DNA from 2 places in the Pectobacterium odoriferum genome. Region 1 is predicted to be linked to the other one. Evidence: predicted binding sites of a transcription regulator. Region 1 holds the regulator's gene; the other holds the start of a gene.
What was found. Region 1 encodes PurR, which represses purine synthesis genes. Its sites were predicted from a motif close to CANGCAAACGTTTGCNTG; they were not measured.

Region 1 (7,937 bases):
TCTGCAAAATATCAACATACGCAAAACGTTCGCCACAGGCAGACAACGCCTGAACAGTTTGTGCGGAAAAGCCGCAGCTTGGCAATTTCGGGGAGCCTTTCATGTACAGCAGAATCGGGTTTTCAGCAATTTGGCGCTGAATTTTTTCAATTGTCGGTGTCGTCATCTTCTTGCTTCCTTAATTCTATAGGATGGCTAACGTCCAAAGCGCTAGCCATGAGCCGCCGTCAGAGGTGCTACGACAGCGACATTGACTCAGTGATATTGTACCGATGCCACTAGCCACAAAAAAACGCCATTTTTTGTAGGGTTATTTTTTCCTGAAGTCATTCATCATTGATGAAATCAACGCCAGAAAACGCAGATAAATCAATCGAAAAAATAACTATTAACGTTTTTTCACTATTCTGTATGAATAAAGCGACCGTGCCCACTTTTTTATGACGCCGTTTTCAGGAATACTGTGGGGATTGAGCGAGTTAAGGATTATGTTCGGTCACTTTTATTATGCGCTTATTTATTACTCTTTTTATATTATTTTTCAGCAACCTATCCCTGAACGTGGCTCAGGCTGCGCCGCCTACTCCGCATTCTGCGCCGAAAAAAAGCGCCGTGGCAGAAACGAATAAAAAAAACCGTCAAACCAAGGGTAATGCTAAATCACCGACACCGATAAAAAGCAAAAAACCAGAGCCTACCCCAGTCAGTAATAAAACCAAATCACGTACCGCGAGCAAAGCGACAGAAAAAAAACCGTCACGGACGCAAAGCAGCACGCCTGCGCTAGTGAAAAAAAATCTTAAAAAGCTTAAGCCTGAAGAAGAGAAACACACAACGGCACAGGCCAGAGTCAAAACCGGTTTGAAGAAAACGGCACTCAAAGGCAAAGCGGAGAAAAATCCGTCGCCAACAGAAAAGGGAATGGCGCTAAGCGCAGCGCATAAAAAACGCTATCAGCATGCCAAAACGACTGCAATGAATAAGTTGATGAGCCAGATAGGCAAGCCTTATCACTGGGGCGGTTCCTCTCCCTTTACCGGGTTCGACTGTAGCGGACTGGTTTATTACGCCTACAAAGATGTCGTTAAGATCCAAATTCCACGCACCGCAAACGAAATGTACCACCTACGTGACGCCGCTCCGATTAAAAAGAGCGAGCTGGAAAGTGGCGATCTGGTCTTTTTCCGCATCAATAACCGTGGCGCAGCCGATCACGTCGGGGTTTATCTGGGGGAAGGGAAATTTATCCAGTCACCGCGTACAGGCTCAGATATTCGCATCAGCAAGCTGAGTGAAGATTATTGGCAGGAGCACTACGTTGGCGCGCGCCGCGTGGTCACACCGCAGACGATTCGTTAAGAGTGATATAGGTTACATACGTCGAACAGAAGCAATTCAGACACGTTTTATGTAACATCAACGTGTCTGAATACCTAACCCGCACAAAATCATCGATCGGTTAGTTCAGCACCGCAGTAAAACTAAACACGATGATCACAGCCAACGAACCAATGGTTGTCAGCAAAGACATCTTCAGATCTGTATCCATAAACCACTCCTTATTAGCGAACAAATTTTCTCTGAAAACTTCATCTGAAAAAACACGCCCCTTCACAGCCGAATCCACTTAGGCAGTTAAAGCTACAAATAATAGGGTTATTACGATTCTTTCATAATTCTAGCGAAAAATCTCGGACGAATGCATCACTAATAGTATAAATTAGCCCTTTCACTTTCATGATAAATCGGACACAATCCGCTGTTTATGAAAGCGCTGCGTATCAGTCGAAAAACGTCAACCCAGATCCCTTCGGTATAACATTCGGCATTCTCCTTCTGAAATCCTGTTTTTTAGCTTAGAAGAAGAACATTAAACGTAGGCAAACGATTAACAATATACTTACGTCTGTAACAGGTAAGTTCAGGAGTCATTTTTAGATGGCAACGATTAAAGATGTGGCAAAACGTGCTGGCGTTTCCACCACAACCGTATCGCACGTGATCAATAAAACACGTTTCGTCGCCGAAGAGACTAAGGCAGCCGTCAGAGCGGCAATCAAAGAATTGCACTATTCACCCAGCGCCGTCGCCCGCAGCCTCAAAGTTAATCACACTAAATCTATCGGCTTACTCGCCACATCCAGCGAAGCCCCCTATTTCGCCGAGATCATTGAAGCCGTCGAAAACAGCTGCTATGCCAAAGGTTACACGTTGGTGCTGTGTAATTCGCATAACGACATCGGTAAACAGCGCGCCTATCTTTCTATGCTGGCGCAAAAACGCGTCGACGGCCTATTGGTGATGTGCGCCGAATACCCGCCTGAGCTGTTGTCGATGTTGGAAGATTATCGCAGCATTCCGATGGTCGTTATGGACTGGGGACAGATGCACAGCGATTTTACCGATACGATTATCGATAACGCCTTTGAAGGCGGTTATATGGCAGGCCGCTACCTGATTGAACGCGGCCATCGCGATATCGGCGCCATCCCCGGCACTCAAGAACGTAACACTGGCAGCGGACGCTACCTCGGCTTTTTGAAAGCGCTGAAGGAAGCTGATATCACAGTGCGTGACGAATGGGTGGTTCGGGGCGATTTTGAACCGGAATCCGGCTACAAAGCCATGCATCAGATTCTCGCACAGAAACAGCGACCTACAGCCGTATTCTGCGGTGGCGATATCATGGCGATGGGTGCCATCTGTGCGGCTGACGAGCTGGGTCTGCGCGTACCGCAGGACATTTCGGTGATCGGTTATGACAATGTGCGCCACGCACGCTTCTTTACGCCTGCGCTGACCACCATCCACCAGCCAAAGGAGCGTCTGGGCCAGTCCGCGTTCTCTATGCTCCTGGATCGCATTACCAGTAAACGAGAAGATGCGCACGTCATTGAAGTACACCCGACGCTGATTGAACGCCGCTCGGTGGCAGACGGCCCCTACCTCGACTATCGCCGCTAATTAGCGGCAATACTGCGCAGCGCAGGCAAGTGAGCACTACATGATGATGGAAAACTGGCATAATTTCGGCGCTGATGACGATCATACATTAATGGCCTAGCAGGCTCGCTTCCAGCAGAACTCGCCACCGCTTTCCACACGCTATACGGCCCGCTTCCACCGGATGTTCAGCTACTATCTTAACGCCTGTGCAGGGGCATTCAGAGCACGAACACTTCAGCTCTGGCAGGTCGTGTACAGCACGGATGGGATCGAAGGCGGGTTACGTGTTTCACGCTGATAGAAAAAAGAAAACCGGACGATGCGGCTCGTCCGGTTTACAAGAATAGGCAGTGCAGGATATCAGTCTTCGTTGGCGAGATCGCTCAACTGCTTGCTGGCTAACACGCGTTCGACGGTATCCACCACGGCCTGCGTTTGCGGGTCGATTTCAATATTGATACGATTTCCCAGACGTTTCTGTCCCAGCGTGGTGCGGTTCAGTGTTTCTGGAATTAAATGCACGCAGAAACGTCCGCGAGTGACTTCTCCCACCGTCAGGCTGATGCCATCAATCCCAACAAAGCCTTTATGCAGCACGTATTTCATCAGCGCTTCATCAGCCAGACGGAACCAAATCTGATGGTTATTCTCTGAAACCTGAATTTTGACCACTTCCGCCGTACACATGATGTGCCCCGACATAACGTGCCCACCGATCTCATCACCGAATTTCGCGGCTCGCTCAATATTGACGACATCGCCTTCATGAATATCGCCCAGATTCGTTAACCGCAGCGTTTCCTTCATGAGATCAAAACTGACACGATCGCCGTCAATGGCGGTTACCGTCAGGCAGCAGCCATTGTGTGCCACCGATGCGCCAGGCACGAGCCCTGGCAGCAGCTCGGGTGGGAGTTGGACAATGTGCGTGCGAAAGTTGGATTTTTCTTCAATCGACACCACCGGCGCGGTGCCCTGAACAATACCGGTAAACATGCGGTTTGCCTCTTAAAAACAAAGAAATGACGCTGTGCAGTGTGCCCGATATTTCACGGAAAACCAAACCGGAATGCCGTATGCCACATTGCTATCGAAACCGTAGCGTAACAAAAAGAATATATTCTCTTCCATGCTGGTTTACTTTCGTTAAGTCGTTACAATAACGCTCTCTTTATCCCGATCTGTTTTTCACATCTGAGTCATTTATCCTGCTATTACGTTAGCCATTCAAGGAAGGTATCCGTGCAACAGTATCTGACAGAAGCGCGTAAATTATCGGCGCTTGCTGTTCCTGTCATTATTGCGCAAGTGTCCCAAACGTCGATGGGTGTGGTTGACACCATCATGGCCGGTGCTTATAGCGCCACCGATATGGCCGCCGTCGCGGTGGGAACCTCAATCTGGCTCCCCGCCATTCTTTTTGGTCATGGACTGCTACTGGCGTTAACACCCGTTGTCGCACAGCTCAACGGTTCCGGCCGTCGCGATCGTATTTCTCATCAGGTGCGACAGTCCTTTTTCCTCGCAGCCATCATTTCGGTGCTGACAATGCTGGTGCTGTATCAGGGGGAATACGCGATTAACCTGATGAGCGACGGTTCGCCTGAATTGGCTGCGAAAGCCATCGGCTATCTGCACGCGTTGCTGTGGGGCGTACCCGGCTATCTGTTCTATCAAGTTTTGCGCTGCCAGTGTGAAGGGCTGTCCAAAACCTACCCCGGCATGATGATTGGGTTCATCGGACTGTTAATCAATATCCCGATTAACTACATATTCATCCACGGTAAATTTGGTATGCCCGAACTGGGCGGCGTAGGTTGCGGCGTCGCCACCGCATCGGTTTACTGGATCATGATGCTACTGATGATGCTCTATACCCGACGTGCCTCCTGGCTACGCGATATCCGTCTTCATCGCTCGGCATTCCGGCCAGATTTTACCGTGCTGAAGCGCCTGTTTGGCCTCGGTTTACCCATCGCGCTGGCGCTGCTTTTTGAAGTCACACTGTTTGCCGTGGTTGCCCTACTGGTGTTACCGCTGGGTGTTGTCGATGTCGCAGGTCACCAAATTGCCCTGAATTTCAGTTCGTTGATGTTCGTTCTTCCGCTCTCAGTGGGCGTCGCTACCACCATTCGCGTCGGACATCGGTTAGGGGAAGGTTCGGTTGAGAACGCCCGCATTGCCGCGCATACAGGAATCATGGCCGGCGTAGCGTTAGCCTGCTGCACGGCAGTCTTCACCACGCTGCTGCGTGAACCCATTGCCCTGCTCTACAATCAGGATCCGCTCGTGGTGGCGATGGCCTCTCAGCTCATGCTGTTGGCTGCCGTTTATCAAATCTCCGATGCCGTTCAGGTCATCGGCACCGGCGTATTGCGTGGCTATAAAGATACCCGTTCAATTTTCTATATTACCTTTGTCGCGTATTGGGTATTGGGGTTACCGAGCGGCTATCTGCTGGCATTGACCGATGTCATCGTGCCTCGCATGGGGCCTGCGGGCTTCTGGTGTGGTTTCATCATTGGCCTGACAGCGGCAGCGGTGATGATGGTGACGCGGATTCGTTTTCTTCAGCGCCAACCCGCCGCACGGATTTTAGCGCGCGCCGCCCGCTAGATAACATTTCATCCAGTTTTATACCCTAAATAATTCGAGTTGCGTGACAGAACGTTAGCGTTTTGAACAGCGCTAGCGCTGGCCCGAAGGGGGAGCTTCATTGATGAAGCTCATTAATCCCCAAGAGCTTACTCAAGTAAGTGACTGGGGTGGGTAAGAGCAGCCAACGCACAAGCAGCTTGAAGAATTACGGGTATCGTCGAAAAAAACGACGAAATGGATACAACCCCAGCAATCGCACTGGCAAGAGCACAAAATTGCATTTTTCCTCTTGCCAGCTTTCCCCTTGCTCGCTACTATTCGCCTCGCTGTCAGACAGGCAGCACGGTATCTCAATGCGTTCATAGCTCAGTTGGTTAGAGCACCACCTTGACATGGTGGGGGTCGTTGGTTCGAGTCCAATTGAACGCACCATTCTTTGTTTTTCCTTCGAATTAATTCTTTTTATTTCACCTCTTTTATACCTCATTTGTCCGTTCATACTGGCGGTTACAGGCACCGTATATTACCCCATTGACACAGCGGTGAGAGTAAAAGGCCAGAGGAAGTTGACTCCCCCATCGGGTTTTTAGGGTTATTCATTGGCGAACCACGTTATTCGCGAATTAAACTTGCGGGTGAATCAAACAATACTCATCCCAGTATCAAACCCTTCTCTGGCAGCAACCAATGCGTTACTGGTTTTCACCGCACCGCCAATTACCACCGTGTGATGAGCGCCCCCCCTTAATTCCTCGATCAATGCTGTCGCTGGCGTATACCCCAATGCAATGACCACCGTATCAGCTTGCAGCGCATACTGACCACGTTCATTTTCCACCCTAACTTCAGTTTCAGTAATTTCCATTACACGCGTGTTCAGACAAGATGCCACGTCATAGTCGTTGAGTAATGCCTGAAGATGGACTTTACTCACGCCATCCAGCTCGATCAGCAGCTTATCGCGCAGTTCCACGAGGGTGACCTCTTTCTGCTGCATGGCAAGATGCGCGGCAGTTTCACCGCCGACCTCACCACCACCAGCGACGACAACACGTTGCCCAACCGTTACATTTCCCAACAGGACATCCTCAGCCAACACCACATGAGGCCGGTGAATTCCCTTAATCGGCGGCAGCGAAGGGTTACCTCCGGTAGCAACAATCACCACATCAGGTTCACCTTGCTCCACCAGCGTTTTAGTCAGCGTGGTATTGCAGAGGACTTGCACATCGTGTTTCGCCAGCTCTCGGACAAGCCAGCCGGTATACGTTGCCAACTCTCCCTTGCCCGGCGGAAAAGCCGCAGAACGGAACTGCCCGCCCAATGAGGCATTTTTCTCGAATAGCGTAACGTGATGCCCACGTAGCGCAGCGCTACGTGCCGCTTCCATCCCCGCTGGGCCGCCTCCCGCGATATACACGCGTTTAGGTTCATCCACCTTGCTGTAATCCAACTCACCTTCTCGCCCGAGGGAAGGATTAACCAAACAGGTAAACGGCGCGCCGTGATACAGGCTTCCCGTGCACCCCTGCATACAGCCGATGCAATAGCGGATGGACGCTAAATCGCCCGCTTTAGCCTTATTCGGCAAATGCGGATCTGCCAGCGACCCACGGCCCATAGCAATAAAATCCGCTTTTCCCATCGCCAGAATAGTATCCGCCATGCGCGGATCGTTGATTCGGTTCACCGTGATAACCGGAATCTGCACCAACTGCTTAATCTCTTCTGCCAGCGATACCGTCCAGGCATGGCCGACATACATGGGTGATACTGTACCGTACTTGTTGCGATCGCCGTAAGCACCTACGGACACATTCAGTGCATCAACACCCCACTTTTCAAGCAGTTGCGCCAACACACGCGCCTCGGAGATATCCCTCCCACCGACCACGCCTTCATCGGCAGAAAAACGCACGGTGATAGGAAAGTCCGCACCGACCTGCTGTCGAACTGCCTGATAGACCTCCTGCAAGAAACGAACGCGATTATCAAAATGACCGCCATATTGATCGATACGCTTGTTAGCATACGGCGAAAGAAATTCCGCAATCAGATAGCCATGCCCGGCATGAATTTCCACACCGTCGAAACCAGCCAGCTTAACCCTGCGCGCGCAGTTACCGAAATCCTGCACGAGCTGCTGAATCTCGCTAATCGTCAATGCTCTGGGTATTTCCTGCAACCATGGACAGGGAATGGCAGAGGGCGCAACAGGCTGCATGCCACCATTGACACGTGAAGAACTTTGTCTGCCAGCATGGTAGATCTGCGCGAAGATTTTACTTTCGTATTGATGGATGGTGTCGGTCAGTTTTTTATGGCTGGAGATTTGCTCGTCATTCCAAAGCCCGGCAATAAACTGGTATCCCATAGCATGTTCATTGATGGCA
Region 2 (7,937 bases), 2.0 Mb from region 1:
GGCGGGCAAGCCAGGTCTGTCTGGCGCGTAAAAACGCGTACCCCATCAACGCAATCGGCCCGTAGGGTCCAGCAACGATAAACCAGAACAACGGCGCTAAATAAAACCGGAAATTTATCCACAGCAGCGCGTTTTGCAACTCTTTCAATTGCTCGCTTTCGCCCGTGCCAACGGGCAGACCGTGAATCAGCGCCAGCTCCGCCGCCATTTCCCGGCTGGCATCCGCCTCACCGCGCTGTGCGGCCTGCAAATAGCGCCGATAGTGCTGACGAATTTCACCCGCACCAATGCACATCAGGCTGATGACAATCCACAGCAAAAGAGAAATCAGGCCGAACAGAATACCGCTCGTGAGCCACAGCAGGCACCCCACGATACCCATGCTGCACAGCGTCAGGAACAGCGTTTGAAATAAAGACGGAGACGGCACGTGCCGGAACACGACCTCAAGCCGATGATCGATCTGCCAGTGCTCGCCCTGTTTGAACAAGCGCTCCCATGCCAGTGTAAGCAACAGTGTAAACAGCGTCATTAATCCAGGCTCCCTTTGTTCTCTGTCCAGTTTTCTTGTAGCAGACGATGGTAGCCGTCCCAGTCAAATGCCGGGCCGGGGTCGGTTTTGCGGCCCGGAGCGATGTCGCAGTGTCCGGTAATGCGCGACGGCGTAATGGGATAGGCCCGCATTAACAGGTGTGTAATCGCAACCAGAGAGTGATACTGCTCCGCGGTAAAAGGCAGCGTATCCGTCCCTTCCAGTTCAATGCCGATAGAGAAATCATTGCAGCGTTCCCGGCCTTCAAACACCGAAACGCCAGCATGCCAGGCGCGCTGCTCGAAAGGCACATACTGTATGATTTGCCCATCACGACGAATCAGGCAGTGTGCGGCGACGCGTAAATGGGAAATATCGGCGAAATAGGGATGCGCCGAGGGATCCAAAGTGGCCGTAAACAGTTGATCAATATACGGGCCGCCAAACTCACCGGGCGGCAGACTAATATTGTGGATCACCAGTAGGGAAGGCACCTCATTATTCGGGCGACCATCATAATGTGGTGAAAGCGTGTGTGTAATGTCGGATAACCAGCCATTTTCCAAAAGCATCGGCGATAACCTCGCATCGTATCGTTTGTCGGCTGAATCAGGCGAAAAATCAATTTCAGGCGTAAAGCCACGTAGCTAAAAGTCCTTGTATCCAAGATACCATGTTTCACGCCATGCTATCTATTCAACTGGGTATCAATAGGTTTTACCGTTTATTTTGTGATATCCCCGCCGATTTTTCTGCCTGAAAGCAATCCCGATATCTTTTTTAGTAAGGTGAAATCCCCAACACCATTATGTGATTAAAATCACATTACAAATGTAATAACGTAATAATAGGCAATCGTTTTCGTGCATTGCGTCTATTTTTACTTAAAATACATGACAAAATTATCTTCTGATTTTTTTAGATATTACCAAAACTTATTTTGCGGTCTTACGTACGACGTACATGACGTCTAACACTATGGTACTTAACATGAAAAAAACTTTCGCTGCAGGCGCCCTGCTCGCACTGTCATGCTCAATGCCTGTTCTTGCCGACAGCAATAAAGCCGAATACCTGTCCGACTGGTGGCATCAGAGCATTAACGTCGTCGGCAGCGCCCACACCCGTTTCGGACCGCAACTGAACAGCACGACCTACCTGGAATACGAAGCGTTTGCACGTAAAGACTGGTTCGATTTCTACGGCTACGCCGATGCGCCTAAATTTTTTGGTGGCGATCCCGATAGCCGTGGCATTTGGGACAAAGGCTCTCCGCTGTTTGTCGAGATCGAACCACGCTTCTCTATTGATAAGCTGACGGGCGCTGATCTCAGCTTTGGTCCGTTTAAAGAATGGTACATCGCCAATAACATTATTTACGATCAGGGTCGCAACAGCGGTTCACGCCAAAGCACGTGGTACATGGGCTTAGGTACAGATATTGATACCGGTACCGATTTGTCTCTCTCACTGAACGGCTATGCCAAATATCAATGGCAGAACTACGGCGCAGCGAACGAAAACGAGTGGGATGGCTACCGTGTAAAAGTGAAATACTCTTACCCACTGGGCTCAATGCTGGGCGGAAACGTCTCGTATATCAGCTTCACCAATTTCGATTTTGGCTCAGAACTGCGTGATAAATCGAATGCAAGCCGCACCAACAACTCCATTGCCTCCAGCCATATTCTGGCGCTGGGCTACGACCATTGGCACTACTCTTTCGTCGCACGTTATTTCCACAACGGCGGCCAATGGGCTGATGGCGCAGAACTCAATTTCGGCAAAGGTCCGTTTGAAGTGAAATCTACCGGTTGGGGCTACTACCTGGTCGTTGGTTACAACTTCTAAAATTGCATCCCTTTCCGGCGATCGCAGATCGCTCGCCGGAAAGCTAATAACAGTAACAGATTGAATTGTAATAATTATTCATTCTGGATGTCCTGATATAAACAAGGTAGCATAGACCTCCGAATCCCCCTTCGGAGTTTTGTCATGTCAACGCGTCGCTACAGTCAGGAACAACGCCAACAAGCCTTGCTCGCTCGTATTGCACAAGATATCCCCGCCAGCGTGCAACTGGCCTTGCGTGAAGATTTAGGTGGCATCGTCGATGCTAATCAAGATATTACCGCCCTTCTGTTACCCGACAATGAGACCGTCAGCGCACGCATTATCACGCGTGAAGCGGGTATATTCTGCGGCACGCGCTGGCTTGAGGAAGTCTTTTCTCAATTAGGCAACACGACAACGATCGTCTGGCACGTTGCCGATGGCGACGCTATCACTCCTAACCAAACGCTGTGTGACATCACAGGCCCAGCCAAACAGCTCCTGACAGGCGAACGCACGGCGCTGAATTTTCTGCAAACGCTGTCAGGCGTCGCAACCGAAGTCAGCCACTATGTTGCTGTATTGCAGGGAACACGCACTCGGCTGCTGGATACGCGCAAAACGCTGCCGGGGCTAAGAACCGCGCTGAAATACGCCGTATCATGCGGTGGCGGAGACAACCACCGACTCGGTTTATCCGACGCCTTCCTGATTAAGGAGAACCACATCATCGCCGCTGGCTCAATCAAAAATGCGGTAGAAAAAGCGCAGTCTTTACGCAGCGATGTTCCGGTAGAAGTTGAAGTCGAATCGCTGGATGAGTTACAGCAGGCGCTGGAAGCGGGCGCAGATATCATCATGCTGGATAATTTCAGTCTCGCTAACATCCGAGAAGCCGTTGCTATAGCACAAGGCCATGCGCTGCTGGAAATATCCGGCAATGTCACCCTCGACACGCTGCGTGGCTATGCGGAAACTGGCGTGGACTATATCTCAGTAGGGGCGTTAACCAAGCACGTACAGGCACTGGATTTATCCATGCGCTTCGTCTAACCGTTCCTCTATTTCTCCCGGCGAGGTGCGATTTCGCACCTCGCTCACCTCTCTGCCTCTCATCCTCTTGCACACCATCGTAACGCCATAGACTGACAATCCCACACGAACGACCTGCCCCGACAGCGTGAAAATTGCGTCTCTGCTCGCAAAAAATTTTCAATCCTTTGCAAATATATAAAAACATGTCGTGGCGCTTTCCTGTTTCACATTTCCCTGCTCGTCAGCCTTCACGCGCTTTTCTATGCTGCCAGCCATCCGTATGGATTTCTGTAACGCAACATTTATGCGCCACAAAATTTATATGCAACAACAGGGAAATCAACATGACAAAACAACAAGGATTTACGCTGATTGAGCTGATGATCGTCATTGCGATCGTCGCCATCCTCAGCGCTATTGGCGTACCGGCTTATCAAGGCTATCTGCAAAAAGCAGCGCTGACGGACATGCTACAAACGATGGTGTCTTATAAAACGCCAGTCGATCTCTGTGGTCTGGAAAATGCCGCTTTCACGACCTGCAATGCAGGTAATCAGGGAATACCGGGCAGCAAATCTTCACGCTATGTCAGCGCCGTTAGCGTCGCTCAAGGGGTGATTACACTGACCGGACAATCCACTCTGCAAGGGCTGCGCGTTATTCTGACACCAGCGTGGGATACCGAAATCGGCACTTCACGCTGGACGAAAAACTGTGCCACGGATGACAACGCAGAGAGCCTGCAATCCGCCTGTCAGGACGTTTTCCGTTTCGATAATACGGCAGGCTAATCATGACAGATTCCTCCTTCTCCTCTGAGCATACGCTCAGCGAGTTACAGACGCTGTGCCGACGTTATCAGGCCCTGTTGCTCAGTCTCGATGAACAAACGCTGTCGGTCGCCGTCACGGCTTCCCCTTCTGCGGAAATGATTGCCGCGCTGCGTTTCGCCAGCAATCGCCGAATTATGGTGGAACAATGGCCACAGGCCAGAATGGAACAACAGCTTAACCCAGTGAACGCTGTTGCCGAGCCCACAGAAACCTACCATGCCAACACTTATAACAGCACTTATCACAACAGCACCGGGCAACAAGAGCATGACGATGACTCCCCCGTTGCACAATTTATCCATCAAACGCTGCGTCTCGCCATTCAGCGGCGCGCCTCTGATATCCACTTTGAGCCATTACTGGACAGCTATCGCGTACGTCTACGCATCGACGGCGTGCTACAGGCCATATCCGCACCGCCGCCCGAACTGACAAACCGTATTACCGCGCGGCTGAAAATCATGGGCAAGCTGAACATCGCTGAACGGCGGTTGCCGCAGGACGGCCAATTCAGCCTGACGCTGGATCAACAAGCCTATTCGTTACGCATTGCAACCCTCCCCGTGCAACAGGGAGAAAAAGTCGTACTGCGTATCTTGCAAACGCATCAGCAGGAGCTGGCACTGGATAAACTTGGGCTCACCGCAAAGGCATTACAGCAGGTGATTAGCGTGCTGAGCGCCTCACAGGGAATGCTGTTAGTCACAGGTCCAACGGGCAGTGGAAAAACCGTTACGCTTTACAGCGCGATACGCTGGCTAAACGAGTGCAGTCGCAATATCTGTAGCGTAGAAGATCCAGTTGAAATTCCCTTGGAGGGAATCAACCAAACGGCAATCAACCCTAAAGCTGAACTGGGCTTTGGCCGAGTTTTACGTGCGCTGCTGCGACAGGATCCAGACGTCATTATGATCGGTGAAATCCGCGATGCTGAAACCGCAGAAATTGCGGTAAAAGCCGCACAAACCGGCCATCTGGTCATGTCCACGCTGCACACCAATTCCGCCGTAGACACGTTAACTCGACTCAGCCATCTCGGCATCCCCGGTTACCTGTTAGCTGCGGCGCTAAAACTCATCATTGCCCAACGCCTTGTACGCCGGCTATGCCCGCACTGTAAAACCCCAGGAGAACCACTACTTTCACTGCCACACGACGTATGGCAAGGGCCACTGCAACATTGGCAAGCCTGCGGCTGTAGCCACTGTTTTTCTGGCTACTATGGCCGCGCCGCGCTCTATGAGTTATTGCCTATCACGCCAGATTTTCAGGCAGCGCTAGCGGGCAACGCCAGCACAGGGGAGTTATCTGCACTGTCTCACAACTCAGGTTTTCCAACCTTGCTGGCCGCAGGACTTGAGTTGGTCAACGACGGCCTGACCTCACTTGCTGAAGTCTACCGTGTAGTGGGCGATGAGCACGCAATAAATCAGGATACGCAATGAGGCTACAGCGCTTATATCACTGGCAGGCCATCACGTCTGAGGGCGAATTTATCGATGGAGAACTCATTAGCACACATCGCCAGCACGCCTATGCCAGCCTGATTGCACAGGGCTACCAGCCGCTTCTCGTAAAAGCTGGCCATTATCTGTCGCTACGCGACTGGAAACGTGAACAGCTAGGCGAGTTAATCAAACAGCTTGCTGCCCTGCTACAAGCAGGATTACCGCTGCTGGAAGCATTAAAACTGGTATCGGAACAGCACGAGCGCCCCGGCTGGCGCTGCGTATTACGAGATGTTCGTACCCATGTTGCTCAGGGAAGCTCGCTGTCTGAGGCATTGCACGAATATCCTCATGTCTTTCCCGTTCTGTATCAATCCCTCATTGCCGTCGGCGAATTGACCGGGAAACTGGATGTATGCTGCCTACAGCTCGCTCAGCAGCAAGAAAAACAGTCCCGACTGCAACAGAAAGTCATCAAAGCACTACGCTACCCCTGCTTTGTTTTGGCAATTGCCATAGTGGTCAGCATGATGATGTTGACGCTGGTTCTGCCCGAGTTTGCGACGCTTTATTCCTCGTTCGATACGCCGTTGCCGTGGTTTACCCAGCAGTTGCTTCATCTGGCAGGGATAATCACTGACTACGGACTCATTGGGTTGCTGGTACTCAGTGGCCTGATAGTGGGGTATGCCCGTTTGAGACAGAAACGGCCATTATGGAAAACCCGAGAGCAAGAATGGCTGCTGAAGCTTCCTATCGTATCCAGCCTGCTACGCGGTAAATCGCTGAATCAGATATTCCATATTCTCGCCATGACGCAACATGCTGGCTTGACGCTCCCGGAAGGACTTGATGCCGCCGCGACGATCCGTCATCCGCTTTATCAGGCCGCAATTCAACAGATACAAGTGCAGCTGCATCAGGGTACATCGCTATACCATGCCACACAGCATCACGCCATGCTGTTCCCTGCACCCTGTCCGCAGTTGATTCGCGTGGGGGAAGAAACCGGTGCGTTGGACGCGATTTTTACACAACTGGCAGAATGGCATGAGGGTCGAGTACAGCAGCAGGCAGACATGCTGACACAAACGCTGGAACCGTTGCTGATGATGGTCGTCGGGGGAATGGTCGGGGCACTGGTGATTGGTATGTATTTGCCTATCTTCCAGTTGGGGAATGTATTGGCCGGAGCCTGAACCGACCAATACAGCACGACAACGCTTACACGTTAGGCCGCACGCCCTCGCTAACAGCAAAATAGACGGCGCGTAACAGCGGCAGCTATCCGTTGAAAATGCGGTTTTCCTGCTCTGCCACGCGGATAAACGTTGTACGCTTCGTCAGCTCTTTCAAACGGGATGCACCAACATAGGTGCAGGCCGACCGCAGGCCGCCAAGAATATCGCGTACAGTATTGTCTACCGGACCACGCAGAGGCAATTTCACGGTTTTTCCTTCTGCGGCACGGTACTCCGCTACTCCACCGACGTGACGTTCCATCGCAGATGCGGAACTCATGCCGTAGAACAGCATCATTTTCTCACCGTTTTCTTCAACGATGGTGCCTTCACATTCATCATGTCCTGCCAACATACCGCCCAGCATAACGAAATCGGCTCCGCCACCAAATGCTTTGGCTACATCGCCTGGCATGGCGCATCCGCCGTCGCTCACGATTTGTCCACCGAGACCATGTGCTGCATCGGCGCATTCGATCACGGCAGAAAGCTGAGGATAACCTACCCCCGTTTTAACGCGGGTCGTGCAGACAGAACCTGGGCCAATGCCAACTTTCACGATATCCGCGCCGGAGAGGATAAGCTCTTCCACCATTTCGCCGGTCACGACATTTCCAGCGCAGATCACGTTGTCTGGGCAAGCCTCACGCGCTTTTTGCAGGAACGTGACAAAGTGCTCAGAATAACCATTGGCTACGTCGATGCAGATGAATTTCAGCTCAGTCGACAGCGCTAAGATTTGCTTTAACTTGATGAAATCAGCCTCAGATGTCCCGGTCGAGACCATCACATGGCGCAATATCGATGCTGGTGTGCGTTGCACAAACTGAGACCATTGCTCGACAGAATAATGTTTATGGACAGCCGTCAGAACATCAAAAGAGGCGAGGACTTCCGCCATGCTAAACGTACCGACGGTATCCATGTTGGCCGCGATAATCGGTACGCCGGACCAGTTGCCGCCAGCATGGAGGAAGGTGAATTGACGCTCCAGTTCAACATCGGAGCGGCTTTT

Region 2: the regulator PurR is predicted to act here: its motif matches at 1,381-1,398, upstream of EO763_RS18675 (nucleoside-specific channel-forming protein Tsx).

Annotation. Positions count from the first base shown of each region.
Region 1 is NZ_CP034938.1:2,138,524-2,146,460, reverse strand. It holds gene EO763_RS09585 (Grx4 family monothiol glutaredoxin) at 1-166, opposite strand, end outside; gene EO763_RS09580 (C40 family peptidase) at 508-1,359, shown strand; gene cydH (cytochrome bd-I oxidase subunit CydH) at 1,460-1,549, opposite strand; gene purR (HTH-type transcriptional repressor PurR) at 1,939-2,964, shown strand; partial or broken gene EO763_RS09565 (class I SAM-dependent methyltransferase) at 2,984-3,244, shown strand; gene EO763_RS09560 (riboflavin synthase) at 3,307-3,942, opposite strand; gene EO763_RS09555 (MATE family efflux transporter) at 4,189-5,562, shown strand; tRNA gene EO763_RS09550 (tRNA-Val) at 5,900-5,976, shown strand; gene EO763_RS09545 (oxidoreductase) at 6,185-7,937, opposite strand, start outside.
Region 2 is NZ_CP034938.1:4,142,511-4,150,447, forward strand. It holds gene ampE (beta-lactamase regulator AmpE) at 1-532, opposite strand, end outside; gene ampD (1,6-anhydro-N-acetylmuramyl-L-alanine amidase AmpD) at 532-1,104, opposite strand; gene EO763_RS18675 (nucleoside-specific channel-forming protein Tsx) at 1,523-2,383, shown strand; gene nadC (carboxylating nicotinate-nucleotide diphosphorylase) at 2,528-3,418, shown strand; gene ppdD (prepilin peptidase-dependent pilin) at 3,745-4,191, shown strand; gene gspE (type II secretion system protein GspE) at 4,194-5,678, shown strand; gene hofC (protein transport protein HofC) at 5,675-6,880, shown strand; gene EO763_RS18700 (GMP reductase) at 6,966-7,937, opposite strand, start outside.